2 regions of the Kluyvera intermedia genome follow, and region 2 is predicted to be linked to the other one. Evidence: predicted binding sites of a transcription regulator. Region 2 holds the regulator's gene; the other holds the start of a gene.

What was found. Region 2 encodes ArgR, which controls arginine synthesis, uptake and breakdown. Its sites were predicted from a motif close to ANTGAATAAAAATACANT; they were not measured.
Region 1: a site for ArgR is predicted at 2,255-2,272, ahead of argA (amino-acid N-acetyltransferase). Genes of this name have one in related genera too.

Annotation. Positions count from the first base shown of each region.
Region 1 covers NZ_CP139986.1:994,179-1,009,465, reverse strand. The annotation lists gene cobD (threonine-phosphate decarboxylase CobD) at 1-819, opposite strand, end outside; gene amiC (N-acetylmuramoyl-L-alanine amidase AmiC) at 826-2,076, opposite strand; gene argA (amino-acid N-acetyltransferase) at 2,306-3,637, shown strand; gene recD (exodeoxyribonuclease V subunit alpha) at 3,860-5,698, opposite strand; gene recB (exodeoxyribonuclease V subunit beta) at 5,695-9,240, opposite strand; gene ptrA (pitrilysin) at 9,237-12,122, opposite strand; gene recC (exodeoxyribonuclease V subunit gamma) at 12,309-15,287, opposite strand, start outside.
Region 2 covers NZ_CP139986.1:554,722-570,008, reverse strand. The annotation lists gene degQ (serine endoprotease DegQ) at 1-534, shown strand, start outside; gene degS (outer membrane-stress sensor serine endopeptidase DegS) at 625-1,692, shown strand; gene mdh (malate dehydrogenase) at 1,748-2,686, opposite strand; gene argR (transcriptional regulator ArgR) at 3,142-3,612, shown strand; gene yhcN (peroxide/acid stress response protein YhcN) at 3,988-4,251, shown strand; gene yhcN-B (DUF1471 family stress response protein YhcN-B) at 4,362-4,628, shown strand; gene U0026_RS02685 (barstar family protein) at 4,683-4,958, opposite strand; gene U0026_RS02680 (NAD-dependent succinate-semialdehyde dehydrogenase) at 4,987-6,441, opposite strand; gene aaeB (p-hydroxybenzoic acid efflux pump subunit AaeB) at 6,593-8,560, opposite strand; gene aaeA (p-hydroxybenzoic acid efflux pump subunit AaeA) at 8,566-9,498, opposite strand; gene aaeX (p-hydroxybenzoic acid efflux pump operon protein AaeX) at 9,506-9,709, opposite strand; gene aaeR (HTH-type transcriptional activator AaeR) at 9,839-10,765, shown strand; gene U0026_RS02655 (YagU family protein) at 10,990-11,604, shown strand; gene tldD (metalloprotease TldD) at 11,657-13,102, opposite strand; gene yhdP (AsmA2 domain-containing protein YhdP) at 13,328-15,287, opposite strand, start outside.

The DNA.
Region 1 (15,287 bases), 440 kb from region 2:
CAGCCAGCGCCTCGTTGCCTGTTGGTAGGCCTCATCGTTTAGCGCAATCTCGCCTGCCAGCGCGGCAAAAGCATTGATTGACCACGGCATCTGATGCTGGCGTAAACGCGCAACCGCCTGCGCGTTACTGTTGAGCAAATAGCCCAATCGCAGGCCAGGGATGGCGTAGAACTTCGTGAGCGAGCGCAGTACCCAGATATGCGGGTTTTGCGCGAGTAACGGGATAAAGCCTGGCTCGCCGGGAATAAAGTCGATAAAGGCTTCATCTAACACAAGCGCAATATCCAGCGTCCGGCAGCGGTCGGCAATCGCCTCCAGTAGCGCCCGCTCAGGCAGCAGCCCGGTCGGGTTATTTGGCGTGCAGAGAAACAGACAGTCGAGTTCAGCGGTCAGTGCGCGCAGAATGCGGTCGGTCAGTTGCCAGCCGTCTTCTTCGCACAGGACGAAAGTTTCCACCTGGCAGTCGAGGGTGTCCAGCGCCCGGCGATACTCGGCAAAGCCCGGTGCAATAACCATTGCCCGACGCGGCTTCAAACCGTGAGCGAAGGTAAAAATAGATTCCGTTTCGCCGTTACCTGCCAGAATCCACGAAGCTGGAACCTCGTGGTGCGCAGCCAGCGCCTCGTGAAGCTGCGCGTAGTCGACATCGGGATAACGCTCGGCGCAGGAAAGCTGGCTGATAATGGCCTGCTTGATGCTCTCCGGCATGCCTAACGGATTGATATTAGCGCTGAAATCCAGCAGTTGATCGGGAGAAATGCCCAACAGCGCGGCCGCTTCGCGGGTATTGCCGCCGTGGACACTTTTTAGCTGCGACATAGCGGGTTACCCGCGCCTTGCCAGCGTCGCGCCATCGGCAAAGTAGGCTTTGATACCCGCCAGGATCGACTCGGCAACTTCCTGCTGGAAGGCCGCCGTTTTCAGCTTACGCTCCTCTTCAACGTTACTGATAAACGCCGTTTCGACGAGGATCGATGGAATATCTGGCGCTTTAAGCACCGCAAAGCCTGCCTGTTCAACCTGGTTTTTATGCAGATTGTTGACCTTGCCAAGCCTTTTCAGTACCGCCTTGCCGAACTTCAGGCTGTCGGTGATGGTCAGCGATTGCACCATATCAAACATGGTGTGGTCAACGTAGCGGTCGCCGCTTTTGCTCACGCCACCCACTAAGTCGGCGGCGTTCTGGGTCTGCGCGAGGTATTTGGCCGCCGTACTGGTGGCCCCTTTGGTCGACAGCGCAAACACCGACGAACCGCTCGGCTGGCGGCTGGTGAAGGCATCCGCATGGATGGAGACAAACAGGTCGGCGCGCTGCTTTTGCGCCTTCGCCACCCGCACTTTGAGTGGAATAAAGATATCTTCGTTGCGCGTCATGTAGGCTTTCATATTGCCTTCTTTTTCAATCAGCGCACGCAGGCGACGGGCAATTTGCAGCACCACATCTTTTTCCCGCGTTTTATGCAGCCCTACCGCGCCGGAGTCTTCACCGCCGTGGCCGGGATCAAGCATGATGACAATCGGCCGATCGCGCCCGGCTTTCCCCGGCTGCGGACCACTTTGGGCTGGCGGCACCTGCTTTTCGAGGCCGTCTTTATTGTATTCTTCCAGCAAGGCCAGCAACGGATCCTGCACGTCGTTGCTGTTGACCGGGTAGAGATCCATCACCAGACGCTCTTTGAAACCGGCAACCGGTGCCAGCGCAAAAAGCTGCGGTTTGACGTCTTGTTTAAGCTCAAACACCATACGCACGGTTTGCGGGTCAAACTGCCCTACGCGTGCCGATTTAATGTAGGGATCGTCGGCGCGGATCTGCGCCCCCATGCCTTTTAGCACCGAGTTCAGATTAACCCCTTCGAGGTCCACCACCATACGGTCAGGATTGCTCAGCGCAAACTGTCGGTACTTAATCACACGGTTAGACTCCACCGTGACGCGCGTGTAGCTGGACGCCGGCCAGATGCGTACGGCCACCACCTGACTAACGGCAGCGAAACCGACCTGACTCACGCTTAACAACCACATAGCGCCCGCCCCTTTTAACAGGCGACGACGACTTAACGACTGACTTCCCGACATGCTCTATCCCAGGCAAAAAAAGACAATTTGAATTTACGCATAATACGATTGACCGAAAACTGTAACCAATGGCGGATAAGCTGTCATCTATAAAAGGGTAAACATTCGTTGTATCAACACAATTGGCAGCAGGCTATTACGTTATTTAGGCAAATTCTGGCTTGCGTTTCCGCCCAAAACAGAATAAAAATACATTAATAACGAATAATCATGCATTGAGGGTTGTGCCGTGGTGAAGGAACGTAGAACCGAACTGGTAGAGGGGTTTCGTCATTCTGTCCCCTATATTAACGCCCACCGGGGGAAGACGTTTGTCATTATGCTCGGCGGTGAAGCCATTGAGCATGAAAACTTTTCCAGCATTGTCAGCGACATTGGCCTGCTCCACAGTCTAGGCATTCGCCTGGTACTGGTCTATGGCGCGCGCCCGCAAATCGACGCGAATCTGGCCGAGCACAACCATGAGCCAACCTACCATAAACATATTCGCGTAACGGATTCCAAAACGCTTGAACTGGTGAAACAGGCCGCCGGTCTGTTGCAGCTGGATATTACCGCGCGGCTGTCGATGAGCCTCAACAATACCCCGTTACAGGGCGCGCACATCAACGTGGTGAGCGGTAACTTTATTATCGCCCAGCCGCTGGGTGTGGATGACGGCATTGACTACTGCCACAGCGGACGTATTCGCCGCATTGATGAAGAAGCGATTCATCGTCAGCTCGACAACGACGCGATTGTGCTGATGGGGCCGGTCGCCGTTTCAGTGACCGGTGAGAGCTTTAATCTGACTTCCGAGGAAGTCGCTACCCAGTTGGCGATTAAGCTCAAAGCTGAAAAGATGATCGGCTTTTGTTCATCGCAAGGGGTGTACAACGAGGCGGGCGACATTGTCCCTGAGCTGTTCCCGAACGAAGCGCAGGCGCGTATTGAAGAACTGGAGCAGGAAGGGGATTATCTTTCCGGCACCGCACGGTTCCTGCGCGGCGCGGTGAAAGCCTGCCGTAGCGGCGTGCGCCGCAGCCACTTGATTAGCTATCAGGAGGACGGCGCGCTGTTGCAAGAACTGTTCTCCCGCGACGGTATTGGTACGCAGATTGTGATGGAGAGCGCCGAGCAAATTCGCCGCGCCACCATTAACGATATCGGCGGGATTCTGGATCTGATTGCGCCGCTGGAGCAACAGGGGATTCTGGTGCGCCGCTCTCGCGAACAACTGGAAATGGAGATCGACAAGTTCACCATTATTCAGCGCGATAACACCACCATCGCCTGCGCTGCGCTGTATCCGTTCCCGGAAGAGAAGATTGGTGAGATGGCCTGCGTGGCAGTGCATCCGGATTACCGGAGCTCATCGCGCGGGGAAGTCTTGCTAGAGCGTATTGCGACGCAAGCGAAACAGATGGGGTTGAATCATCTGTTTGTGCTGACCACGCGCAGTATTCACTGGTTTCAGGAGCGTGGGTTTAAACCGGTTGATGTGGAGCTGTTGCCGGAGAGTAAGAAGCTTCTCTATAACTATCAGCGCCGGTCTAAGGTGCTGATGACGGACTTAGTGTAACCCCCGGGCTTGGAGCATGACCCTCACCCCAGCCCTCTCCCTGAAAGGGAGAGGGAGCGCACTGTACCCGTGTTTACATCCGACATCCAATTTAACACCCAGGCTTCGCACGGTTCCCTAGCCCCTTTGGGGAGAGGGTTAGGGTGAGGGGTATTCCGGCTCCGCACGGTTCCCTCGCCCCTCTGGGGAGAGGGTTAGGGTGAGGGGCATTCCGGCTCCGGGTTACGTCATCTCCGCAAAAATCGCCGCCAGCCCACTACGCCGCTCGGTACGCGTGGCAATCGCCTGCACTAGCAGATTCTCATCGGCATACATCGACAATCGCGCTTTCGCACGGGTAATCGCCGTGTACACCAGCTCACGGCTCACCACTGGCACAATCTGCGTCGGCAGCACCAGCGCTGCATTGGTGAATTCTGAACCCTGCGATTTATGCACCGTCATCGCCCAGGCGGTGTCGTGCTCAGGCAAGCGGCTTGGCTGCACCGATTTAATCGTGCCATCCGGCATCGGGAACCAGACACGCGTCCCCTGCCCTCGGTCTAGCGCAATGCCAATATCGCCGTTAAACAGCCCCAGCGCGCTGTCATTACGAGTGATCATCACCGGACGCCCTTCATACCAGCGAGAATGGCGCTGAGGGACAATCTGCCGATGGCGCGTCAGCAGCAGTTCAAACTGCGTATTCAACCCACTAACTCCCCACGGCCCTTCCCGCAGCGCGCAGAGGATTTGATATTCGCCAAACGCCGCCAGCACAAGCGCGGGGTCGGCTCGGTCACGCAACGACTGGAGATAATGACCGTAGCCCGCGCGCGCATCGTCAAGCATCGCGGCGTAATCGTCCGTGGTACGTAGCGCCTTGAGTTCAATATCGCTAAACCCACGCGTGAAGACCTCACTCACCGTTTTTTTATCACCCCGGTTCACTGCACCGGCCAGTTGCCCGATGCCCGAGTCGCTGCCAAAACGGTAGCTGGTGCGCAGCAGGCACAGGCTGTCGCGCAGCGCGCTTGCCGCATGTCCTTCACCGGCAGGCACGTCAGCACCGACGAGGCGACTAAGCTCAAGCGCGCGTTCCGCGGTATAGCCGTGGTTAACCCAGCTACAAATATCACCGAGCACGGCACCGGCCTCAACGGAGGCTAATTGATCGCGGTCGCCGAGGAAAATCACCCGCCCATGCGGCGGCAGCGCATCAATCAACCGTGCCATCATCGGCAGGTCAATCATTGAGGCTTCATCGACCACCAGCACGTCAAGGTGCAGCGGATTATCGGCGTGATAGCGCATTTTCTGGCTGCCGGGCTGTGCGCCCAACAGGCGGTGCAGCGTGCTGGCATCGCTCGGCAGCATCGCTTTTTGTTCGTCACTCAGGTTGAGCTTACGCAGCGCAGCACCTAGCGATTCGGTTAATCGCGCGGCGGCCTTCCCGGTCGGTGCGGCTAAACGAATACGGCACTTTTGTGTGCCGGACATCTGGACCAGCGCCGCCAGCAGTTTGGCGACGGTGGTGGTTTTCCCGGTGCCGGGGCCGCCGGAAATCACCGAAATACGCCGCGTCAGCGCCACGGCGGCTGCGACCTTCTGCCAGTCTACCGTGTCACTGAGCGGAAACAGCGCGTTCAGCGTGGCGGCAAGCTGTGGCTCGTCAACGGCAAACGGCGCCTGGGTGTCGCTAAAGAAGCGTGCCACGGTGAGTTCGTTGCGCCACATGCGGTTCAAATAAAGACGCTCACGGCTCAAAATCAGCGGCGATGGACGCTCACCCACACTCACCGCTTGCGAGGCAAGTAACAATGCTGACCAGTCTTCAGGTTCGCCCGCGTCGGCAAAGAGCTGCTGCCACAGTTCCCGTGCGCGCCCCTTTGGCTGCATCGCGGGCGTTAGATGGGAGAGCGGCAAACAGACGTGCCCTTCGCCGGTATCACGACTGAGCATCACTGCCGCCAGCATCACCGCCGGATGTTCATCCTGCGCCACCATCAGCGCAAACTGCACGTCCAGCGGGCGCAGCAGCTTGAGTTCTACAGCTTCTAATAAGCGTTGTTCCAGCGTCATGCATCCATCTCCTGTTCAACGCCAGCAAACAGCGCGTCCATTGCCGTAATCAGTTCGCGATCGGGCCGAGTCGTAAATATCCCCTGCTGCCCCGCGTCGCCGTCGACGCCGCGCAGGAACAGGTAAATCACGCCGCCAAAGTGACGCTCGTAGTCATAATCGGCAAGGCGATGACGCAAATAGCGGTGCAGCGCCAGGCTATAAAGCTGATATTGCAGGTCATAGCGGTGCGACTGCATCGCTTGCGCCATCGCCTGCTGGGTATAGGCTTCGCCGCTATCCCCTAAATGGTTGGATTTGTAGTCCAGCAGGTAGTATCGCCCGTCGTGGCGGAACACGAGGTCAATAAAACCTTTGAGCATACCGCGCACCTGACGGAAATCGAGTTCCGGGCAGCCTGCGGAGAGCGGGTCGTAGCGGCGGGTGAGCGCGTCCAACGCACGGGCGTCCAGCGTCGTTTCAATCGGCAGATAAAACTCCATCTCGACCTGTTTTTCCCGCGCACTCAGTTGGTTTAGGGCAATACCGGTATCCGCCAGCGGTGCTTCCAGTACCTGCGATATCCAGGCAGTCAGCACTGGCTCCCAGTGTTCGCCAAAGCCATTGTTTTGCAACTGTTCTTGCATCCATTCAGGTGAAATGGGCTGCGTGAAGTCGAGGTCTTCAAACAGGCTATGCAGGAACGTCCCTGGTGATGCGCCGCGCGGGAAGTTGTGCGGCGTCAGTTCCAGTTCAGGCAGCGTTTCGCCCGTGCCGACCGCGTCGATATCCAGACGCGGCAGCAGGTCCTGTGCCACGCTGTGCCCGCGCTGCTGCAAGCCGGAATAACTGGTGACTCGCCAGTCATCGAGTACGCGTCGCAATACCTGTCGCGCCGCCAGTTCTGGCATGGCGGCCTGCGTTGGCTGCCAGCGGGTATCATCCGGCGGCGTGGCGAGCGTGAGCGCAATATGTTCGTCGCACAACGCGCGTAGGCAAGCTTCAAGGCCCGCGGCATCCAGCACCTCGCCTTTTTGCAGCAACCGCCCCGGCGCACTGTGGTGTAATTCAGTATCGGTTGGTTTGTCGCTGCGTCGCGCGGTGAGTGGCGCAATGCCTAAGCTACAGTGCCAGACGGCGCGGGTTAACGCGACGTACAGCAGACGCAGGTCTTCTGCCAGTCGCTCAGCTTCGGCCAGCTCAAGGCTTTCGTCGCTTTCGTTAAGATCGAGTACCGCCGCAAAGGAGTTGCGGTCGTGGTAGAACGCCTGATTCTGCTTACGGAAACGGGCGATAAACGGTAGCCAGACCAGCGGATATTCCAGCCCTTTTGATTTGTGAATGGTGACAATCTGCACCAGGTGTTTATCGCTCTCCAGACGCATCTGCTGGCTGGAGGCATTGGTATCCGGCTCGGCAACCTGCTGATTGAGCCAGCGCACCAGCGCGTGTTCACTTTCAAGCTGGGTGGCGGCCTCTTGCAGCAGTTCGCTCAGGTGCAGGATGTCGGTTAAACGTCTTTCTCCGCCGTGAGTCGCCAGCAGGTTTTCGGCAATCGATCGGGCGCTCATTAGCGCGCGGAGCATCGGCATCACGCCGCGACGCAGCCAGGTATTGCGGTATTCCGTGAACTCTTCCACCAGCGCATCCCAGGCATTTTCATCCTGGTTTAGTTGCTCAATATCCCGGGCGTTAAGGCCAAACATCGCCGTTGCCAGCGCGCTGCGTAGGGCGTTTTCGCGCTCCGGCGTCAACACCGCTTGCAGTACCCACAGTAACTCCTGTGCTTCCGGGGTTTCAAACACGCTATCGCGGTTAGAGAGATAGACCGAGGGAATCGCCAGCGCGTTCAGTGCGTCACGAATCAGCGACGCCTCCTGGCGGTTACGCACCAGCACGGTGATATCGGAAGCCTGTACCGGCTGGGCCTTGTCGCCACGCCACAGTAACGCCGTACCACGCTGACCGCCGGTCAGCCAGTCGCGAATTTGTGCCGCGCACTGCCCCGCCATAAAGTTCTGGTAATCGCCTGCGCTGATGCCTTCTCCAGGCATCAGCCACAGGTTCATCGCCGGTTGGTTTTCGCCGTCAACCTCAAAGCGCAACGAGGCATTTTTGCTCGCTGATTTAACCGGCAGGAACGGAATGTCGCGGAACATAAAGGGATTATCAACCAGCCCGAACAGGCGGTTGACGCTCTCAACCATCCCCGGCGCAGAACGCCAGTTGGTGTCGAGGGTGTAATGCGCGGCCACATCGCCACGTGCGCGCATATAGGTAAAGATATCGGCGCCGCGGAAGGCATAAATCGCCTGTTTAGGGTCACCAATTAGCAGCAACGCGGTCTCCGGCTGCTGCCGCCAGATACGGCGGAAAATACGATATTGCTGCGGGTCGGTATCCTGGAATTCATCGATCATCGCCACCGGAAAACGCTGACGAATAGCGGCGGCCAGCGCATCACCGCTGTCACCATGCAACGCTTCATCAAGACGGCTGAGCATATCGTCAAAGCCCAATTCACCGCGACGACGTTTCTCCTGGGCTACAGCTTCACGGATCTCGGTCATCGCCTGGGCGATCACCAGATCGTTTAAGGTCAGCGGCGAGGCCAGCAGATGTTCGATTGCGCTAAAGAGGGGGTGCGTGGGGACTTCACCGCCCGCTTTGGTGCGCGAGGCAAGGAACGACTGGCTGAACTTTTCCAGCGCATCGGGAAGCTGATAGTTTTTGCTCTCTTCTTGTGCCCATGCAGTGATCTTGTCGATCCATTTTCCTTGGTTGCCCCGGTTAAACTTGCGACGATCGATAGCGGAATTTTCCAGCAGCGCATCCAGCTCAGCAACGTGCGTCAACCAGCGTTGTTTGATCTCGCTAATTTGCGTGAGGATCTGCTGATGGCGTGACTCCAGCGTTTCCGTATTGCTTATCGGCATTTTTAGCTGTGGGGCTTCACCTTGCAGATAGCGGTCGATCGACTTCAGCAGATCCTGCGGCCCTTTCCAGGACTCGACGATCACCTGTGCAATCTCGCGATCTAGCGGGTAGCAATGACGTCGCCAGAAGTCGGCGCAGGCCTGGTAACGCAGTTGGGATTCGTCTTCAATCAGCTGCTGTTCAAACAGCATACCCGACTCAAAAGCGTTAAGGCTAAGCATACGCTGGCAGAAACCGTGAATGGTAAAGACGGCGGCATCGTCCATCTGGCGCTCAGCCAATAGCAGAACGCTCGCCGCCTGCTGGAGGTCGTCGATTTCAGCCAGCAGGCTGGCGTAGAGAGGATTGTCAGTGGCGTTACGCAGGCAGGCGACGCGCAGTTCATGAATGTTGCTGCGAATACGTCCGCGCAACTCTTCGGTTGCCGCTTCGGTAAAGGTCACCACCAGCAGCTCTTCGACGTTCACCGGCCGGGGATAAGCGGCCTCGCCGCCCAGCCCCAGCAAGAGCCGCAGGTAGAGTGCGGCAATGGTGAAGGTTTTTCCGGTGCCCGCTGAGGCTTCAATCAGGCGCTCACCAAAGAGGGGCAAGCGCAGAGGATCAAGGGATTCAGCGGTTTCGGTCATTCGTTTTCTCGTCTCAAAGGTAAGGTTTGCTGCAACGCGGTAATGCTCTGCCACACCTTCCAGCCTTCAGGGTGCGCATAGTCAACTTTGCCATTCTGGCTACCGGAGACCTGCGACAGTACCGTCATACCTTGCGGTGCCACCACCGTCTGGTGGAAGAAGTCGGCCAGTTTCTGCGGCGTTAACAGCTTAATCTGGGCCACTACTTTAGCACGTGAATCGAAGGCCATATTACCGCGATCGAAATCTTTGCTCAGCTGCGAGGCTTCATCACCCAACGTTTGCGGTGCTTGCAGCATGTCGGCAATGACGGCCTGCTGGATCTGCGCGAACTCTTCTGGTTTCATTGCCCGCAGCTTTTGCTCAGCCGTCGGGAAGAAGGCCTTAAAGCGCTCCCACAGGAAAGCCGGTTGTTTTTCGTTGCTTTGCAGCAAGAATCCCATACCCCACTGGCGGCCCACGTTCATCGAGAAGGCAAACACCGCGTAGCCCAATTGCTCTTCGGTACGCAATTGGCTGTAGAACCACGGCTGGACGATTTGTGCCAATATGGCGCTTGCCGCCGAACTTGAGAACTCATCGACGTTTGGCGGAACAAATACCGCCGCCAGCGCGGAATCGGTGCTGCCACCCGCTTTTTCAAAGATAACGTTTTGCTGTTTATCAACAACAACATCTTTGTTACGGCACCATTCGTTACCGTGTGAACCAAGCTGTGACTGGACGTTACGCGCAAGCTTTGTCGATTGCTCGACGGAGAGGTTACCAATCACCATAAATTCAGGACGGCCACCGGCTTTTAGCTGGTCACGGTAGTCCATCACCTCTTTTAAGGTAATGGCTGGCAGCAAGGCTTTACGCTCTTCACGCTGGAAGTACGGGACCTGAGACAGCATCTGCACCGGCATAATCGCCTGTTCGTAGGCTTTGCCTTTCTCGGCAGAGTCCATCATTTGCTTGTACCAGGATTTCGCCTGCTCCAACTGTTCTTCAGTCGGCGTGTAGCTGAAATAGCCTTGTAACAGCGCATCGAAAAGCTGCGGCAGACGCTGGGTGTAGCCGTTGGCGTTGAGCATCAGACCGTTGTTGGCGCCGGTCGAGAAGCCTATCCCACCGACGGCGGCCTGGTTGCTTAACTGGTCAAGCGCAATGCCCGCCAGATAGTCGTTTAAGGCAAACATCACCTGGCTTTTGGCGCTGTCCATTGCCTGCGGATTACGCAGGATCATGGTGATATCAGCTTTCGGTTCACGGCTGAAATAGCGGCTCGGCATGTAGACCAGACGCAGGTTCGGCTCATCAATCACCAGCTTCGGATGCGTATAGCTTTTGTCGCTTTTAATCAGCGTGAAATCATCTGGAATATACGGATTAAGCTGCGGCAGACTCAGATTAATGCCGCTTGCCGCCTTCTGCCATTTGGCGAAGGTATCGGCGCTGATTTTATCAACCTGATAAGGCGCATCAACAAAGTAGGCCATTTTATTGTGCGGCTCTTGCGGGCTGATATACCAGATGCGCGCGTTCTGCGGCGTCATCATGGCCAGGCGATCTTTTACCGCCTGCGCATCATATTGATCGGCAATATTAACCGCATCGAGAGTGTGCTGAACCGGCACGCGGATCATGGTGTCTGCCAGCCATTCGACGTAGTCCATATTGCGGTTGATCGACGGGTAGCGGAAGTCGAGATCCAGCACGTGGGCCAGCTCATCGAAATCTTTTTTGTCGATGCCCTTTTGACGCATTAAATCGAGGTAGCTGAAGATAGCCGCCACCACGTCGTCGCGGTGGGCGAGGCCTTTGTCGGTTAAGGTAGCAGAAATCGCCAGTACGCCGCTGTTGCCGTTAACGACCGGGTCTGAGTCAGCGCGAATACCTTCTACCAGCCCCTGCTTTTGCAGCCAGTCGGATAAGGTGCCTGGGGTACGGTTGCCGATCATATAGGTGATCAGTTCGTCGGTTTTACTGCGGAACTGGGCAGAGTTGTTATCAATGCGGAACTCCACGCGCAGTACTTTACGCGGCAGTGCGGGCACGTAGTGAATCACAATGCCTTTTTGCGCATCGGTCACCACAGGAACGCTGATTTCCGGGCGTTCGATAGATTTATTCGGTACGCGGCCGTAGGTCTCGGCGGCAATTTTTGCCAGCTCCGGCAGCGGTTTATTGCTGTAAATGACCGCCTTCATCAGATTAGCGGAGTAGTACTTGTCACGAAACGCCCGCAGCGCGTCGTATACCGGGCTGTTCGGTTTATCGCTGAGCGTTTCGAAGTTACCACCGGAGAAACGTGCACCCGGGTGCGCCGGGTTAATGGTTTCGGCGCTAACCTGCGCCATACGCATCCCGTCACGGCTACGCGCCATGGTTAGCTCAGCGTTGACCGCATTACGTTCGCGGTCGACATATTTTTTATCCAGCAGCGGTGCGGCAATGGCATCAGCAAGGCGGTCAACGGCCCCTTGCAGCGCGTCGTTTTCCACTTCCAGATAGAAAGCGGTACGGTACGGCGCGGTACTGGCATTGTGGCTGCCACCGTGCATTTTCAGGAATTCAGCAAGGTTGTCAGGCTGCGGATAATGCTTTGAGCCCATCAGCGTCATATGTTCGAGGTAGTGCGCAAGGCCTGGATGAGAGTCCGGGTCTTGCAGCGAACCGACCGGCACCACCAGCGCGGACAGCGACTTCACCGCCTGCGGATCGGAGACCAGCAGGACAACCATATTGTTATCCAGCGTAATTGCTTGATATTGGCGGGGGTCTTTTTCGCTTTTGCGGATGGTTTCCTGAATCGGTTGCCATCCGGTGTCAGCCTGACCGACGGTCGCCCAGAAGGCGGTGACGAAAACAACAATACTCAACAAGAAACTGCGGGGCATTCACGGACCTCATCATTAACAAATACGACTGACAAATCTTAATGCTCATGCGGATAACCCGGCGAGCGCACCTCTCCGGGGATCCCCCGAACATCGGCAAACTGCCTTGTCCGGGCTACCTCTCATCAGTCCGTGACGCGTTGCGCATAATAATTGAACATCACAAGCTGCGCAATTTTTATACAATCATATCGACTGGTTAAAACGGAACACGGGGAGCAGATAGGGCGTTGTCTGTTCGATAATCGCCTCATACTGCGCAGGCTCCAGAGTGCGCCACAGGCGCTGGTACCAGACATCGGCCCCTTCACCCCTGACCACCATATTACCTTCGTACGCCTGCAAAAATTTACTGCGCGCTTTTTGCAGCGAATCGTCGTCTCTTAAGATGGCATCATTTTGGGCATCGTAACAGGCTTTTATCCACGCCCCGCCGCTCTCGGGTAAAAACAGTAGCGGCTGACACATGCCCTGACGATAACCTTCAACCAACTGCTCCAAGTAAGCTTTTGCTTCATCAACACAAAGGGCTGGGAAGCACCACTCACCCTCTTTTCTCAGCAGCAGTCGGCTTTCGCCATTGCCACCGCTAGCACAGTAGACAAGGTGTTCCAGCCAAAGTTGCATTCCTTGCGAAACGCTCAGCAGAGAGGGACGCCAGCGCAACAGTCCATTATCCTGAACCTGCGGTAACCAGCCGGTGATGTTAACGCCCGCGCAATCAAGGTCGATTTCCATGTTCTGCCCCGCGCGACGGCATTCAATCACTCGGTCAGCCAGCGCGGCCATCTCCAGGCGCTGTGCTTCCCAGGCAATTTCACCAAATGGGCCATACGGCAGTTCACCCGCAGCACGATAGCGGCGGTACATCGGCTCGGGTTCCTGCTGTTCGATCAGCGTATTGAGCAACTGTTGGTTTAGCTGATAGCGGGTGAGGCCCTCAAGCGTGAACGGCTCAGTGTCGGGAATATCGCTCTCTTCGCTGCGGAAGTTAACCTGTAGCCGCATCTGGAAGAAGGCGCGCACCGGGTGACGCCAGAAGCGCTGGAGCTGTTCTAATGTCAGCGTGGTGAACTCAAGCGGGGCCAGAGGCTGGATAAAATCGGCGTGTGCTTCGCCCTGCTGGCTTGCTGCTGCCAACCACTCACGGGCATAGCTTTGCTGTTCATTGGCCTGGTAGTTTTCAGCGTCAAACGGCATGCGGGTATGCTGGTGCATGATGTGGTTCTTCACCCGCCGTTCGCTCTCGTCGCAGTTGAGCCCTTCGTCGCCTTCAAGGCAATGGCTTTGGCCTATATAGTCAAGTAGCTCCTGCACCAGTACTGACGGATAGCGTTCGCTGTTGTCCTGAATTGAGCGGCCGATATAGCTGATATAGAGCGCTTTTTCCGCCGACATCATCGCCTCAAGGAACAGGTAGCGGTCATCATCACGACGACTACGGTCACCGCGCAGCGGCTTCTGGCTCATCAGGTCAAAGCCCAGCGGAGCCAGCGCGCGCGGATAGATACCGTCGTTCATTCCCAGCAAGCAGACCACTTTGAATGGGATAGAACGCATCGGCATCAGGGTACAGATATTGATTGGCCCGGCCAGGAAGCGTTGGCTAATACGTTCCTGGTCAAGACGCTGCGCCAGTTCGTCACGCAGCAGCGATAATGGCACTTCGCCCTCGTACTGCGACTGCACGCCTTGGGCGATAATCGCCTGCCACTGCTGCTCGATGAGCGTCAATGCCGCTTCGGTATCCTGATCTGGCAGGAAGAAGTCGTTGAGCATATCGCGGCATACCGGCAACCATTCATCCAGCGTGCGCGACTGCGTCAGCACTTGTCGCCAGCGGTTAAGCTGCATCAGCAGTGAAGCCAGATGCCCGACCAGCTCGGCAATCAGACCGCTGGACTCGTCATACGGCAGGACATCCTGCCATTCACCTTCGCGGCTCTCCATGGCATAACCCAGCAGCATACGTGTGAGACCAAAGCGCCAGGTGTGCTGTCCGGTCGCCGGAAGATCCAGTTCGCGGACATTATCGTCGTCCATACCCCAGCGTACGCCGGATTCATTAACCCACTGACGCAGGTGCAGTAACCCAGCTTCATCAACGTTGAAGCGTGCCGCCAGCACCGGAACATCAAGCAGCGCCAGCACATCTTCGCTAGTAAAACGACTGTCCGGGAGCGACAGTAGCGTGATGAATGCCTGCATTGCCGGGTGCGCCTGGCGTGCCCGACGGTCGGATATGGCGTACGGTAGATAGCGTTCGCCGGTAGCACTGCCGAATACGGCCTGGATAAACGGGCTGTAGCTGTCGATATCCGCCACCATGACGATAATATCGCGTGGCGTCAGCGTTGGATCCGCTTCTAACATTGCCAGCAGCTGGTCGTGTAATATTTCCACCTCACGCTGCGGGCTGTGGCAGACGTGAACGGTCAGGCTGCGGTCGTCTGATGCTAGCGGGCGCTTATCTACACTGCTGGCAAACTCTTCGGCGGTGCGCCCGGCGACGGCACCGTTTTTCAGTTCCAGTACGTCGTACTGCACATTGTGCAGCAGGTTGTCGGGCTCAATATCGACAAATGCATCCAGTTCCTGATAGCGCTCTAATCCAGCCAGCAGATAAATGTAGTCGCGCCCCAGCTTGCCCCAGGAGGCTAGCATCGGGTTGCCAACGTCCTGCTCGCCATCGTCGTTAAATAACCCCGGCGCACTGGTGGTGTCCTGGAACAGCGGTAGCTCTCGCTGTTCACGGTAGTGGCGGCGCTGTCGTGCCAGCAAGCGCGCCAGAAATGCCGGGTCTTTGATATCACCCCAATAGTAGCGACAAGGGTTGGTGAACAGCACGTAGATATCCACATGCTTGCCCAGCGCCTGTAGTGCTTGTAGATAGACCGGCGGCAGCGCGGAGATACCGCAAATAAACACCCGCGACGGCAACCCGGCAGGCGGTTCACTACTCTTTTCCAGGGTGTCGATAAAGCGTTGATACAGGTTAGCACGGTGCCACAACGGCTGGCCGAGCGCGGCGGTATGCTCCACCAGCGCTTTCCACAGCGGCGCTTGCCACTGCTGCGCATCGCCCACGCCATCGACCAATTCACCGGCCTCCCACTGTGTTAGCCACTGCGGGCGGTAGACCAGGTATTGGTCATAGAGGTCGGC
Region 2 (15,287 bases):
GATATTGCTAAAGCCTTTAATCTCAATGTGCAGCGCGGAGCATTCATCAGTGAAGTGTTGCCGGGTTCGGGTTCCGCTAAAGCAGGGATAAAATCCGGCGATGTCATTACCAGCCTGAACGGTAAACCTCTCAACAGTTTTGCCGAACTGCGTTCACGTATTGCCACCACAGAGCCAGGCTCTAAGGTCAAATTGGGCCTGCTGCGTAACGGCAAGCCGATGGAGGTGGAAGTCACGCTGGATAAGAGCACTTCATCCACCGCCAGCGCCCAGTTGATTATCCCTGCACTGGAAGGGGCTCAATTGAGCGATGGCCAGGCAAAAGACGGTACCAAAGGGGTCGTCATTTCAGATGTCGAGAAAGGCAGCCCGGCGGCTCAGGTTGGTCTGCATAAGGATGATGTCATTATTGGCATTAACCGCCAGCCAACTCAGTCGATTGCCGAACTGCGCAAAGTGCTGGAAGCCAAGCCCGCCGTGATTGCAGTGAACGTCATGCGCGGTAATGAGAGCATCTATCTGCTTATGCGGTAATCCGGGTTAAACCGGACATAGCATGGAATGTATGTCCGGTTAACTCGTGGTATGCTTCGTTTCAGTTTCCTTATCAACGATGCCGGTATCATGCTAGTAAAGCTCTTACGTTCGGTCGCACTCGGTTTATTGGTCGGCGGCATTTTGATTGCCACCGTCCCCTCTTTGCGCCAGTGGAACCCGTTATCCACCCAGCACTTTAGCAGCACGGATGAAACGCCGACGAGCTATAACTCTGCGGTGCGCCGCGCCGCGCCTGCGGTGGTCAACGTCTACAATCGCAGCGTAAACAACAGCACCAATAATCAACTGGAGATCAAAACACTTGGCTCCGGGGTGATTATGGATGAACGCGGCTACATCATTACCAACAAACACGTGATCAACAACGCCGATCAAATCATCGTCGCGTTGCAGGACGGTCGTGTGTTTGAAGCCCTGTTGGTAGGCTCCGATAGCCTGACCGACCTGGCGGTACTCAAAATTAACGCAACCGGAGGCCTACCGGTTATCCCGATTAATCCGGCACGCATTCCGCATATTGGCGACGTGGTACTGGCGATTGGTAACCCATACAACCTTGGGCAGACCATCACTCAGGGGATTATCAGCGCCACCGGCCGTATTGGCCTGAACCCAAGCGGTCGGCAGAACTTCCTGCAAACCGATGCCTCGATCAACCACGGTAACTCTGGCGGTGCGCTGGTGAACTCGCTGGGCGAGCTGATGGGGATCAACACCCTCTCCTTTGATAAAAGCAACGATGGCGAAACGCCTGAAGGGCTCAGTTTTGCGATCCCGTTCCAGCTGGCAACCAAGATCATGGATAAGTTGATTCGCGATGGCCGAGTGATCCGTGGCTTCATCGGCATCAGCGGGCGTGAAATTGCACCGCTGCACGCGCAGGGCAGCAGTATCGACCCGATCCAGGGGATCGTGGTTAATGATGTGTCGCCGAACGGCCCGGCAGCCCAGGCGGGGATCCAGAATAACGACGTGATTATCTCGGTGAACGGCAAGCAGGCGGTTTCCGCGCTGGAGACAATGGATCAGGTGGCGGAGATTCGCCCGGGTTCAATCATTCCGGTCGTGGTGATGCGTGATGATAAGAAGATGACGATGCAGGTGACGATTCAGGAATACCCGGCATCAGACTAATGAAGCAAAAGCAAAGGGGCCATTCGGCCCCTTTGTGACAATAAGACTAATGGTCTTATTTGTTGATAAACTCTTCACCCAACTGAATATCTTTTCTCAGCGTTTCCAGCATCCCTTCCAGCGCCTGCTGTTCGTAGGCACTCAGTTTGCCGATTGACTGACGTTCTTCAACGCCGTTTTTACCGAGCAGCAGCGGCTGTGAGAAGAAACGGGCATATTCGCCGTCACCTTCAACATAAGCGCATTCCACCACGCCTTTTTCGCCCTGTAGAGCGCGTACCAGCGACAGACCAAAACGCGCCGCCGCCTGTCCCATAGAGAGCGTTGCTGACCCACCACCCGCTTTCGCTTCCACCACTTCGGTGCCCGCGTTCTGGATGCGTTTGGTTAAGTCATTCACTTCCTGATCGGAAAAGCTGACGCCAGGAATTTGCGACAGTAAAGGCAGGATGGTCACGCCGGAGTGGCCGCCAATGACAGGCACTTCCACGTCGCCACAGTTTTTGTCTTTCAGCTCGGCAACAAAGGTATTGGAGCGGATGATATCCAGCGTCGTTACGCCGAACAGTTTGTTCTTATCATACACGCCCGCCTTTTTCAGCACTTCAGCGGCAATGGCCACCGTCGTGTTGACCGGATTGGTAATAATACCAATGCAGGCTTTTGGCGCGGTTTTGGCGACTTGTTGCACCAGGTTTTTCACAATCCCGGCGTTAACGTTAAACAGATCGGAGCGATCCATACCGGGTTTACGTGCAACACCTGCTGAGATCAAAACGACATCAGCCCCAACTAGCGCTGGCGTCGCATCTTCACCCGAGAAACCTTTGATTTTAACATCCGTTGGAATATGGCTGAGATCGACCGCGACACCAGGCGTGACGGGGGCGATATCATACAAAGAGAGTTCTGAACCTGAAGGAAGTTGGGTCTTTAGTAGTAGGGCAAGCGCCTGACCGATTCCGCCGGCGGCACCAAGGACTGCGACTTTCATCCTAAACTCCTTATTGTGGTTAATGACATTCAGGTAGCAACCTGCTGTGGACCGCATAACCAACGCAGGAGAGACCTGTTGTTACTCCGTTGCGGCGACCTTAATTCACGAGGTAATTAATTACAATATAATTGCTTACAGAATGCGGGTTATCCAACAGCATTGTTGGTTGAACCGCATGACTTCCAGAAAAAGGTCTGTCTACGAAACCAAATTTTCATCAACTATCGATTACAATATACTCAGCATGTTGCGTAAAACAACAGCAATTTAATAACATTTCATTTACTTTTAACTTATTTGCTTCCCGTGACATAAGCATGTTTCTTAGGGCTAATTTTTGCTAAAATCTTGCCTTTCTCTATTTTATTTAGCCTCTTGGGGCAAATTGTTTTGCATAAAAATTCACCTATATGCATAATAATGTTAATTTCACCACCATACTCGGGTGACTTATGCGAAGTTCGACCAAACAAGAAGAATTAGTTAAAGCCTTTAAAGCGTTACTGAAGGAAGAAAAATTTAGCTCTCAGGGCGAAATTGTTCAGGCCTTACAGGAAGAGGGCTTCGATAATATTAACCAATCCAAAGTCTCTCGTATGCTGACTAAGTTTGGCGCCGTGCGTACGCGCAACGCCAAAATGGAGATGGTTTATTGCCTGCCAGCCGAACTGGGCGTACCAACCACCACCAGCCCACTGAAAAACCTGGTGCTGGACATTGATTACAACGATTCCGTGGTCGTTATCCACACCAGCCCAGGCGCCGCACAGTTGATCGCGCGCCTGCTGGACTCATTGGGTAAAGCTGAGGGCATTCTCGGCAGCATTGCTGGCGATGACACCATTTTCACTACCCCGGCCAGAGGCTTTAGCGTTAAAGATCTCTTTGAGGCTATCCAGATTCTGTTCGAGCAGGAACTGTAATCCCTTCTGCTGCCTCCTCTGGATTTCCAGAGGAGCGGCTTATCCCCGCCATCCCCACATCTTAAACTGCCGTTTCGTTAGCATTTAGTGCGATCCCTCACCCTGATACATATACACAGTGAATATATCCTGACTTAAGCGCACAAAATATCAAATTATTCTATCTTTTTGATTTTACGCATTATTGCAGCATAGCTTTGCCAGATTATGCGCTTTCTTATACATATACGTTCTAAAAATGACGGTTCTTGACATGTAATTACACGCGCAACCATTAGTCAGGTATTAATATTTTATGTGATTAGTGTATACTTAATTTCGTGATGAGGGTCACAGAATAAAGGCCTTCCAAAAAAATTCGACGAGGTAAGTATCATGAAAATCAAAACAACCGTTGCCGCTTTAAGCATCCTTTCCGTTATCTCTTTTGGCGCATTCGCCGCTGATTCTATTAACAGCGACCAGGCCCAGACGCGTGAGTCCCTTGGCACCGTATCAATCGGTTCCGTTGGCTCAACTCCGATGGATATGCATCAAATGCTGAACAAAAAAGCACAGGAAGAAGGGGCTTCTTCTTATCGCATCATTGAGGCGCGTACCGGTTCTCATTGGCACGCAACGGCTGAGCTGTACAAATAAGCTCGCGTGTAATAATGCGTTAAAAATCAGTCAATCAAATATCTACAGCGGTCCAGGAATTAGAAAAAACGTCCTCTCACCGCTGCACAATAAGGTGAGGAGTTAAGAGTATGAAAAGAGCAATTATCATCGCATCCCTTGGTCTGGCATCAGTACTCTCTTTCGGCGCAAACGCCGCAGCACAACAAATTAACGCCGACCAGGCGCAAAACCTACAATCCCTGGGTACCATTTCTCTATCACAGGTAGGGAGTACTCCGATGGACATGCGTAGCGAGTTAGCCGCAAAAGCTGAAAAACAAGGCGCTAGCAGCTATCGCATTATTGAAGCACGTACCGGCGACAGCTGGCACGCTACCGCAGAGTTGTACAAATAAACCCTCGTCGTCTTGACCGACGACTTGCCCTCGCCCTTTTGCGAGGGCTTTTTTTTACCCGCGCTGAACGTTAAAGCGCAACATCCCTTCCCGCTCTTCTTCTGCCTCATCAAACAACAAGATCAGCGCCCCATAGCGTCGACGCTGCTTATCATTAAGGTGGATGAATTCAATCTCCAGCGGCAGCGGCATCTCCGGGCTAATAACCACCTCCCAAAGCGCATCCAGATCGCGGATCGGCTCACCTTCGAGGGCAAAGAGTCGGGCAAATTCACGGTAGAAATCCCCCTGATCCTCTATCTCGTCAAAATCAAAAGTATAGATTTTCATCTCCACGCCCTCTTCCAATACCATATGTCTATAGCCCCCCAATGTGCAGCGTTTTGACTTCAAGGTACTCTTCTAACCCCAGTACCGACCCTTCGCGGCCCAGGCCAGATTCTTTCACGCCGCCAAACGGCCCTAATTCAGTGGAAACCGCACATTCGTTAATGCCGATCATTCCGCTTTCTAAAGCTTGAGAGACCCGGAACACGCGGGACAGGTTTTGCGTGTAGAAGTAAGCGGCCAGACCATATGGAGTATTATTCGCACGCTGAATAACGTCCTCTTCATCGCTAAAGCGGAAGCAGGCCGCCAGCGGGCCGAAGGTCTCTTCTTGCGCCAGTTGCATCTGCTCATGGCACTCACCCAGCACCGTCGGTTGCCAGAAGTTGCCACCCAAGCTATGCGGTTCACCGCCCGCGAGGATTTCAGCGCCTTTTGCAATCGCATCTTCGACGTGTTCGCGCACTTTTTTCACCGCTGACGCTTCGATAAGCGGCCCGACGACGACACCGTCATCCAGTCCATTACCCACTTTCAGCGCTTTCACAGCGCTCACCAGTTGGCTGACAAAGCGATCATACACGTCATCATGAATGTAAAAACGGTTCACGCTGACGCAAACCTGTCCGGCATTACGGAATTTGTTGGCAATTGCCCCCTGCACGGCGGCATCAATATCCGCATCCTCAAATACGATATACGGCGCATTACCACCAAGTTCCATTGAGACTTTCTTCATGGTCTCTGCTGCGTTGCGTACCAGCGTTTTCCCTACCGATGTTGAACCGGTGAAAGAGATTTTACGCACTGCGTGGCTTGCCATGATGGCATCGCTAATTTCTGACGTATTACCGGCGACGGCGTTCAATACGCCGTCCGGGATCCCCGCTTTTTTCGCAAGGGCCAGCAGAGCGAAGGCGCATAATGGGGTGTTATTGGCGGGTTTAATGACCCCGGTGCAGCCTGCGGCCAGCGCCGGGCCAAGCTTACGGGTCAGCATCGCCATCGGGAAGTTCCATGGCGTAATTGCCGCTACCACACCAATGGGCTCGCGTGTGGCCAGAATGCGTGAACCGGGCTTGGCCGGTGGGATAATTTCACCGTTTGCCCGTTTGCCTTGCTCTGCAAACCACTGGATAAAACTCGCCGCGTAGTCGACTTCACCTTCCGCTTCTTTCAGCGGTTTGCCCTGCTCCTCGGTCATCAGACGCGCCAACCAGCTTTTATTGTCGATAATCAGTTGGTACCAGCTATAAAGCAGCTCTGAGCGTGCCTTCGCGGTTTTCGCTCGCCACAATGGAAAGGCCTTAGCGGCTGCCGCTATCGCCTCTTCCGTCTCTTTTTTTCCGGCTTTAGCCACTTTGGCTACCACCTCGCCCGTTGCCGGGTTGAGGACGTCAAAGGTGGTATCAAGCTTGCGCCATTCACCATTAACCAGATAACCGGTCTGAAAAAGATCGTTGTCATGCAGTGCAAGCGTTGTCATTACATCCTCCTGAAAAGTGTCTCAGTTTAAGTATAGCTATCGCTTTTAGGGGGACAGTTGCCAGAATGCTGAAAGTGACATTTACATCGGGGATGTGTGGTGGCTAACCCGGCGTCGCTGCGCTTGGCCGGGCTACATAATGGATAAAAACTTAATTAATGGTGAGCGCACTCTGGTATTTATGCAGCATTAATACCAGTCGCTCAACCGGCTCGGTGACTTGCGCTGGCGCATCCCAGGTACGAAGCTTCTGCTGATACACCTCTAACTCGCCCAGTAAGCGGGTAAAGTAGTAGCGGCGTTTATTATCATTGCTGGCAGAGATTACCCGGTCAGCGGTGCGGCGAAGCTGGCGGTGGAAGGCTGAGAGATCGTCATTCACCGGTATGGGCGCATCACGCAGGCGTTGGTGAGCGATAATCAGCGTCAGCGCCAGGCGGAACTTGGCAATATCACCGGGGAACTTGTTCAACAGCAAAAAGAGTTGCTGATAGAGCCCTGGAAGATGGTTTTCTTTACGCCGCGCCATGTTGGTCGTCATTGCCGATACCGCTGCAAACACGAACTGGTTCAGGAGCACGCGCCCCGTGCGCAGCCGTGAGTTATCGCGGATAAGCAGAATGACGAGGAACGCCATGAAGCAGCCGACAATCTGACCTAATGCACTATCGAGGAACTGGCTGAAGTGGAAGGTCATCGGGTTATCCAGCACCAGGATGTTGATGGTACTGGCTAGCGCCCCCATCGAGCCCAGTCGGCGTTTTTGTACCTCAATCCCAATAAAGAAACACATTGCCGCCAGGCTAATACACAACAGCAGCATACTTTGCTGGGTAGCAGGGATGATCACCAGGAAGTAGAGTGCGCCAAGCGGAAGCGCGGCAATTGTTCCGTAGATAAAGTCGATCGCCACCATGCGCGGATTCGGCAGGCGCATCGCCAGTGAGGTCACGACGGCTATCATCACCATCGCGCCGCTACCCGATGTCCAGCCGGTCCACAGCCAGAACAAGATCCCCAGCGCACACGAGACCGTGGTACGCCAGAAGTTAATCATCGCATGATGACGCTCGGCAGAGTCCGGGCGCACAACCACTTCGCTTTGTAGGATCTCTTCTTCGCGGGCGCTGATTTTGGCATTGCCAATCACCCCGCGTTTGAGCAGCAGATAACGCGTCGCCGCTCCCACCCAGCTGTAGATGGTGACGGGCGTATCATGTTCCCCCGTCCACGCCAGCACGCGGCGCATACGTTTCAGTTGTCGATGTACGTCCTGCACCGTTTCGACCGGTTCTTCGAACAGCTCACGATACGCATCCGTCACCAGCTCCGGTCGCGAGTTCTGCATAATGAAGGTTTCACAGGCCTGGGTTACCATGGTCAACGACACAGTATTCAGTGCCTTCAAGCGACGGCTCGCACGCGCCCAGCGTGAAGATTCCATCTTGAGGTTGCTGCGCATCCCTTCCAGCGCAGTGGTGCGGCGAACCAGCGCATGCCAGGCTTTATCCATTTCATCGCTATTGCCATGCTGCACACACAGCTGCATCAGGCGATATTGATCGATAAGCATCGCATCGAGTTCGTTGTCGATCTCTTTTTTGATCGATCGCGGCGAGAACAGCAGATCGGCAACGATCGCGCAGATGATCCCCAACACGATCTCACTGCACCGCTCCACCGCAAACTGCGGCGTCAGCAGTGGTTCTGCCTGAATAGTAATGACGATAATGAGCGCCGTATAACCGGACAGTCCCCACGCGTATGAGTTCTCAACGCGCACGAGCGAAGAGATCCAGGTACAGAATCCGGCCCAGATGCTACAGACGAGTAGCATCAGCAGCGGCGCGCGGATCATGGTGATGATAATCACCAGCGCAGCGATACAGCCGATAAACGTCCCGACAATACGCAGCATCCCGCGATAGCGAATCGCCCCCGCGTAGGGTTCTCCCCCCGCCGCAAACGCAGGGCCTGCCGCCACGATAGCCGCGGTCAGCACCGCCCAACGGGGCGTTTCAAGCTGAAAATGGAAGCCGACGAACAGCGCCAGCACCACCGCGCAAGCCAGTTTGACGGCAAAGCGGATATGCTGGTTGGCAATACTGAAAATGCCCATGGTGATTAACCGAATTCACGCAGGCGTAGGGCCAGCTTCTGGAAGAAGCTCATCTGGCTGGCATCACGATCTTTTGCACCGGTGATAACCACTGTCGCGGTGGTGCCCGCAGGCCACAAATTGCCTGGTTCCTGATCGAGATGAATGCGTACCGGCACGCGCTGCGCCAGACGAACCCACTCCAGATTGGAGTCGATGGTCGCCATGCCTTTGCTATCGACGCTGCTGCTGGCGTTGGTCACGCCTGCCGCGACGCTATCGACGGTGCCTTTGAGCACATGATTGCTGCCCAGCGGCGTGACTTCCGCACGATAGCCCGGACGTACGCCTTCAAGTTTGGTCTCTTCCAGGTAGGCCATCACGTAGAAGGAGTGCTGTTTGACGAGCGCAACCGCCGTTGAACCACGGTTAATAAATTCGCCGGTGTAGACGTTAAGGTTCGTCACCCAACCATCAGCAGGTGCACGAATTACCGTGCGGTCAAGGTCGAGACGCGCGAGGTCACGCGTCGCCTCGGCTTTCGCTAACTGGTGTAAGACGGTTTGCAGCACGTTGTTAGACTGGTCAATTTCTTCGCGCGACATGGCGCTGATGCCCAGCTTGTTACGACGTCCGGCTTCACGATTTTTCTCTTCAGCCAGCGCCTGGTAGTACGACACATCAGCTTGTGCTTCGGCGAGCGCTTTTTGATAACGTGGCTGGTCAATCACAAACAGAACCTGATTTTTCGCTACCAGTTGGTTATCCTTTACCTGCACCTCGGTAATCAGACCCGAGACATCCGGGGCAATGGCAACGACATCTGCGCTAAAGCGGGCATCGCGCGTCCATGGGGATTCGGTGTAATAGACCCAGGCGCGGAAAATTGCGATGAACGCCAGGATGACCAGTATCACCGTAATAGCGGTACGGGAGATATTTCTTGTTAGTGTTTTCACATCTACCTCAAACAAACAAACGTGATATCAAATAAAACAGGCAGCAATACAGTGCAGTGTTGAACAACGCGGGATGCCAGACAAAATCATAGATCCCGGTTGGCGTCAGCACTCGACGCACCAGCCAAAAAATAGCGAGCGATAAAAGCAGCTCAAAAAAGATCGGTGGGAAAGAGAGACCGAAAATCACGATCACAGGAAACAGGCTCATGTTGACCTTACTAGACTAGCATGCAGGTGAGATTGGAAATTTAGTTATGCAACTAACAGTATTTTAGCGTAACTGTTATAGCCTTATCTACATAGTGTGATGCAAATCACTTTTAAGCCAGAGTGAACAATGGAACGATTAAAACGGATGTCGGTATTTGCCAAAGTTGTTGAGCAAGGCTCCTTTACCGCCGCGGCACGACAGCTACAAATGAGCGTTTCATCCATCAGCCAGACTGTCTCTAAACTGGAAGATGAACTCCAGGTAAAACTGCTTAACCGCAGTACACGCAGCATTGGTCTGACAGAAGCCGGTAAAATTTACTATCAGGGCTGCCGCCGCATGCTTTTCGAAGCACAGGAAGTGCATGAGCAGCTTTACGCATTTAACAACACCCCCATTGGTACCCTGCGCGTGGGGTGTTCTTCAACTATGGCACAAAATGTCCTCGCCCGGATCACCGCCGATATGTTGAAAAAATACCCGGGCCTGTCGATAAACCTAGTCACCGGGATCCCAGCGCCGGATCTTATCGCCGATGGTCTGGATGTGGTCATCCGCGTAGGAGCGTTGCAGGATTCCAGCCTTTTCTCACGCCGTATCGGCGCAATGCCGATGGTGGTCTGCGCGGCAAAAAGTTATTTACAGCATGCGGGGATTCCTGAAAAACCGGCCGATTTAGCCAACCACTCATGGCTAGAATACAGCGTGCGCCCGGATAACGAATTTGAACTGATCGCTCCGGAAGGGATCTCCACGCGTCTCATCCCACAAGGACGTTTTGTGACTAACGATCCGATGACGCTAACCCGTTGGCTATCCGCCGGTGCTGGGCTCGCCTACGTGCCGCTGATGTGGGCCATTGATGAGATCAACCGAGGGGAGGTGGAGATCTTATTACCGCGTTATCAATCCGACCCGCGCCCTGTGTACGCACTGTATACCGAAAAGGACAAACTTCCGCTGAAGGTCCAGGTCTGTATTAACTATCTCACTGAATATTTTGTAGAAGTGGCGGCATTGTTTCAAGAAATGAGAGGGCGAGGAAAGCCGTAATTCAAAAACACATCCTTCCAAACTAAATAACTCAAGTGACATGTCTTACATGAATATTTCCTGAATTTCCGCCATGGTAATTCAGGACGACTATCATGTTTAGCGAATTGACACGGTTATCATTCCGAGACTATCTTCTACGTTGTCTGATACTTAGACAGTTTTTTATTAAAAATAGAAATAATAAAGGTATTTTTTAGGCCACTTTAAAACAAGGACACAGAATGAACTTATTTGAACAAACACCGCCTTCACGTAGGCGCTATGGACTTGCCGCATTCATTGGGCTCATTGCCGGGATTGTCTCCGCCTTTGTGAAATGGGGAGCAGAAGTTCCGTTACCTCCACGTAGCCCAACCGATTTATTCAGCGGTGCATGCGCGCCAGAACAATTAATCCGGGCAGCAGGGCAAATTGATTGTTCGCGTAATTTCCTCAATCCACCTTATGTATTTTTACGTGATTGGCTGGGTGTCGTTGACCCTAATGCAACCGTTTACACATTCGCTGGACATATATTTAACTGGGTCGGCGTGACACATATTATTTTCTCAATCGTGTTCGCATTAGGCTATTGTGTAGTCGCCGAAGTTTTCCCTAAAATAAAACTCTGGCAAGGTTTGTTCGCCGGTGCTTTAGCTCAGCTTTTTGTCCATATGCTCTCGTTCCCTCTGATGGGTCTGACGCCCCCACTCTTCGAACTTCCATGGTACGAACATGTATCAGAAATCGTGGGCCATCTGATTTGGTTCTGGTCTATTGAAATTATTCGTCGTGACTTGCGTAACCGCATCACTCACGAACCCGATCCTGAGATACCTTTGGACCATTCACGATAAAAAAATGGCGCACCTTTTAGAGGTGCGCCATTCGCTTTCAAAACAGTTCAGGTCAGGCCGTGCCGCCCACCGTCAAATTATCCACCTTCAGCGTGGGTTGACCCACGCCAACCGGCAGGCTTTGACCTTCTTTGCCACACACGCCCACGCCGTTATCCAGCTTCAGGTCATTACCGACCATCGACACCTGCTGCATGGTTTCGATACCGGAACCTATCAACGTCGCGCCTTTTACCGCTTTAGTCACCTTACCGTTTTCAATCAGGTAAGCTTCTGAGGTGGAGAAGACGAACTTACCGGAGGTGATATCCACCTGACCGCCGCCGAAGTTCGGCGCATACAGGCCATACTCAACGGATTCGATAATTTCCTGCGGCGTTGATTTACCCGCCAGCATATAGGTGTTGGTCATGCGCGGCATCGGGAGGTGTGCGTAGGATTCGCGACGACCGTTACCGGTAGGCGCAACACCCATCAGACGCGCGTTGAGCTTGTCTTGCATGTACCCTTTGAGGATGCCGTTTTCGATAAGCGTGTTGTACTGACCCGGCGTGCCTTCATCGTCAATCGCCACGGATCCACGACGGTCGGTCATCGTACCGTCATCAACGATAGTACACAGCTCGGAGGCAACTAACTGCCCCATCTGACCGCTGAATACTGACGTGCCACGACGGTTAAAGTCGCCTTCCAGACCATGACCAACGGCTTCATGCAGCAGTACACCCGGCCAGCCAGCGCCCAACACAACCGGCAGCGTTCCGGCTGGAGCCGCGACCGCCGACAGGTTAACCAGCGCCATGCGCACGGCTTCTTTCGCCCACGCATCGGCACGAACTTCACCGTCGAGGTCAGCGAGGAAATAGTCGTAACCAAAACGACCGCCGCCGCCGCTCGCGCCGCGTTCACGTTTACCATCATCTTCAACCTGCACGCTCACCGACAGGCGCACCAGTGGGCGAACATCCGCCGCCAGCGTACCGTCAGTCGCAGCCACCAGGATAAGCTCATACACGCCGGTCAGGCTGGCGGTCACTTCCTGCACCCGCTTGTCTTCAGTACGGGCAACTTTGTCGACGCGACGCAGAATATCTAGCTTCTCTTCACGAGTCATGCTCTGCAGCGGGTCAAGCGTGGTGTACAGCGGCGAGTATTCTACCGCGCCGAGTGTCTGCACCTTGCCATTGCCGGTATCACGCACAATCGTACGCGCGGCTTGCGCGCTTTGCTCCAGCGCCAGCAGGCTGATCTGATCGGCGTAGGCAAAACCGGTTTTCTCGCCGCTCACCGCGCGAACCCCAACGCCCTGGTCGATATTGTAAGAGCCATCTTTAATGATGCGGTCTTCTAAAACCCAGGATTCGTGATAGCTGGACTGAAAATAGAGATCGCCATAGTCAAGACGGCGCTCAGTGAGTTGACCAAGAATGGCAAAAAGATCCTGATGATTCAGGCCATTTGCCGCCAGCAATTGTTCACTTACCAGATTTAGACTCATTATTTCGCTACTCGTTGATGCCCGCGCGTCTTACGCATTTCGGGCCTGTATTCCGGGTGTTATACACTTCATCATTCAAGTGGCTTCTGCGTTGGCCGCGCTCATTCACCCCAGTCACGTACTTATGTACGCTCCTGGGGATTCACTCCCTTGCCGCCTTGAGGCAACTTGAATGATTTTGTGTATAGTGTTATGAGATTGAGGCAATTCGAAGCTTGCGTCAAATCATGGCTTTTTATCATTGCTACGCGGCTGGCGCAGCACTTCATTAATTTGCGGCTTATCAATCGGGCCGGTGATGCGGTAGCGCAGAATCGACACCTTGTTCCACAGCGGCCCCAGAACCTTCGTTGCCGCAAAGACCGCCGCGCCAATGATCGGGTTCACCACAAAGGCCGTGGCGACGCCCACTGTGGCCGAGATTTCAGGCGCTACGATCGCTTCCATATTCAGTTCACGACGCACCAGGTTGACCGAGCCTTTCATGGCAATATCTGCCTCCAGGCCGTCCACCAACGTGTCGTCTGTATTCAATACACCGTCTTTGATCCACGCGGTACTGCGGATGGAGTCAAAGTAGAAACCTTCACTAAAAGTGTCGCTAAAATCAAAGCGCAGCTTACGCAGCAGCGCATCAACACTCAGAAGACGCAGCAGTTGCCCGGCATGTCCAGTCGAGATATCGGTAAACTGCCCTTTGCCAACATGCGCTTTCAGAATACCGTTTAGCGAGGCAATGTCCGGTTGCCACGGTTTATCCCGCCAATGTAAATCGTAGTCCACATCAACGGAAGAATCGCGAATCGGCGTAGAAACACCAAAGAAACCTACCGCGTCGTCAATATTATTACCGTGAATTTTTCCCTTCAGCGACGTACGCTGACCCGCAGGTGAGTTCACCCAGACCCCATCGGCAGTCAGCCGTCCAAACCCGGTGTCGATCAAACCGTTATCCAGCGATAAGGTGTCGCCTTTGACGCTGAAATCGCCGTCAATTCGCCCATACTTCTGTCCCCACAACCAGCACTCAACACAGCGCAACTGAAGATCCGGCCAGCCGTGGAAATCTATCGGATTACTCGTCGGCTGGCTCTTTGCCGTCACCGTTGCAGGCGCCGCTATCGGGTTTACCGACGGGTTATAGTAGAGATAGCGCACCGCTGCCTGCCATGGCGTGGCGTCTTTCATCGTCAGGCTTGCGTTAATTTCACGCCCCTGCGCTTCTACGCGAGTACCGCCCGCCGTCGGCTGTGACACAAGGCTCAGGTTATTCCACTGCTGACCAGCAAAGGTCAGCGATGGCGTGCGTAAGGTGATATGTTGCGGGAAAACAGCAGCGGTACTGACGCTATCCGCCGCCCCCTTCTGGAACAGCGCCAACCACTGTGCACCATCCATCGGCGGGAGGTTAAGTTCCACGCCTGGCGTTGGCGGCAGCGGTGGAATGGTTCGGCTATCCGATGCCCAGATAGCGTTCTCCAGCTTCAGCTTGTTACCCAATAGCCAGCGGCTGTTGAGATGATTCGTTGAACCGACATTCCCGGTCAGATTGAAACTGCGTAGGTTACCGTCGACATTCATTTTCAGCGGCAAAGGCTCCCCAGCAGCTTTGTCTGCTGGAGAAGGTAAGTGACTGCTTACATTTTTCAAGTCACCGGTAATTCCCACTTTATAGGTCGCACTACCGTTATAAGGCAGTTCGATGGCAACATTCCCTTTCCACGGTACATTGCCTTTCAGCGCATCGCTAAGCTGTTTTGGCAACACGCCGGTGCGCGCAGGCTGCCAATCCGCCTGCATATCCACGCCAACCTGATAGGCTTTCGCCCCTTCAGTGGTGGTGAAATTGACGTTAAGCGGTTGGTTAAACCAGGTCGCAGTCATCGGCTCGCTGGTCAGGTTGCCATTGTTAAAGCTGAACCGGCCTTTAAGGTTGTGCAGGGTACTGTCTAGCGGCTTGATAAACAGACTGTTGTTATCGAGCGCCACATCCCCGGTCGCGGTAACCAGTTTTCCGTCCAGCGGAATGTCCAGATGTAAGCGAGCACTCACGTCGCCATCGAGCTGTAGCTCGTCGAGCGTCGCGCCTAATGACTTACTGAGCGGTGTCTCTTTGAAATACGGGCCAACTGCGTTACCCGGCCCATTGATATCTGCGCTAATCAGCAGCTTCTCTTTGGCGTAG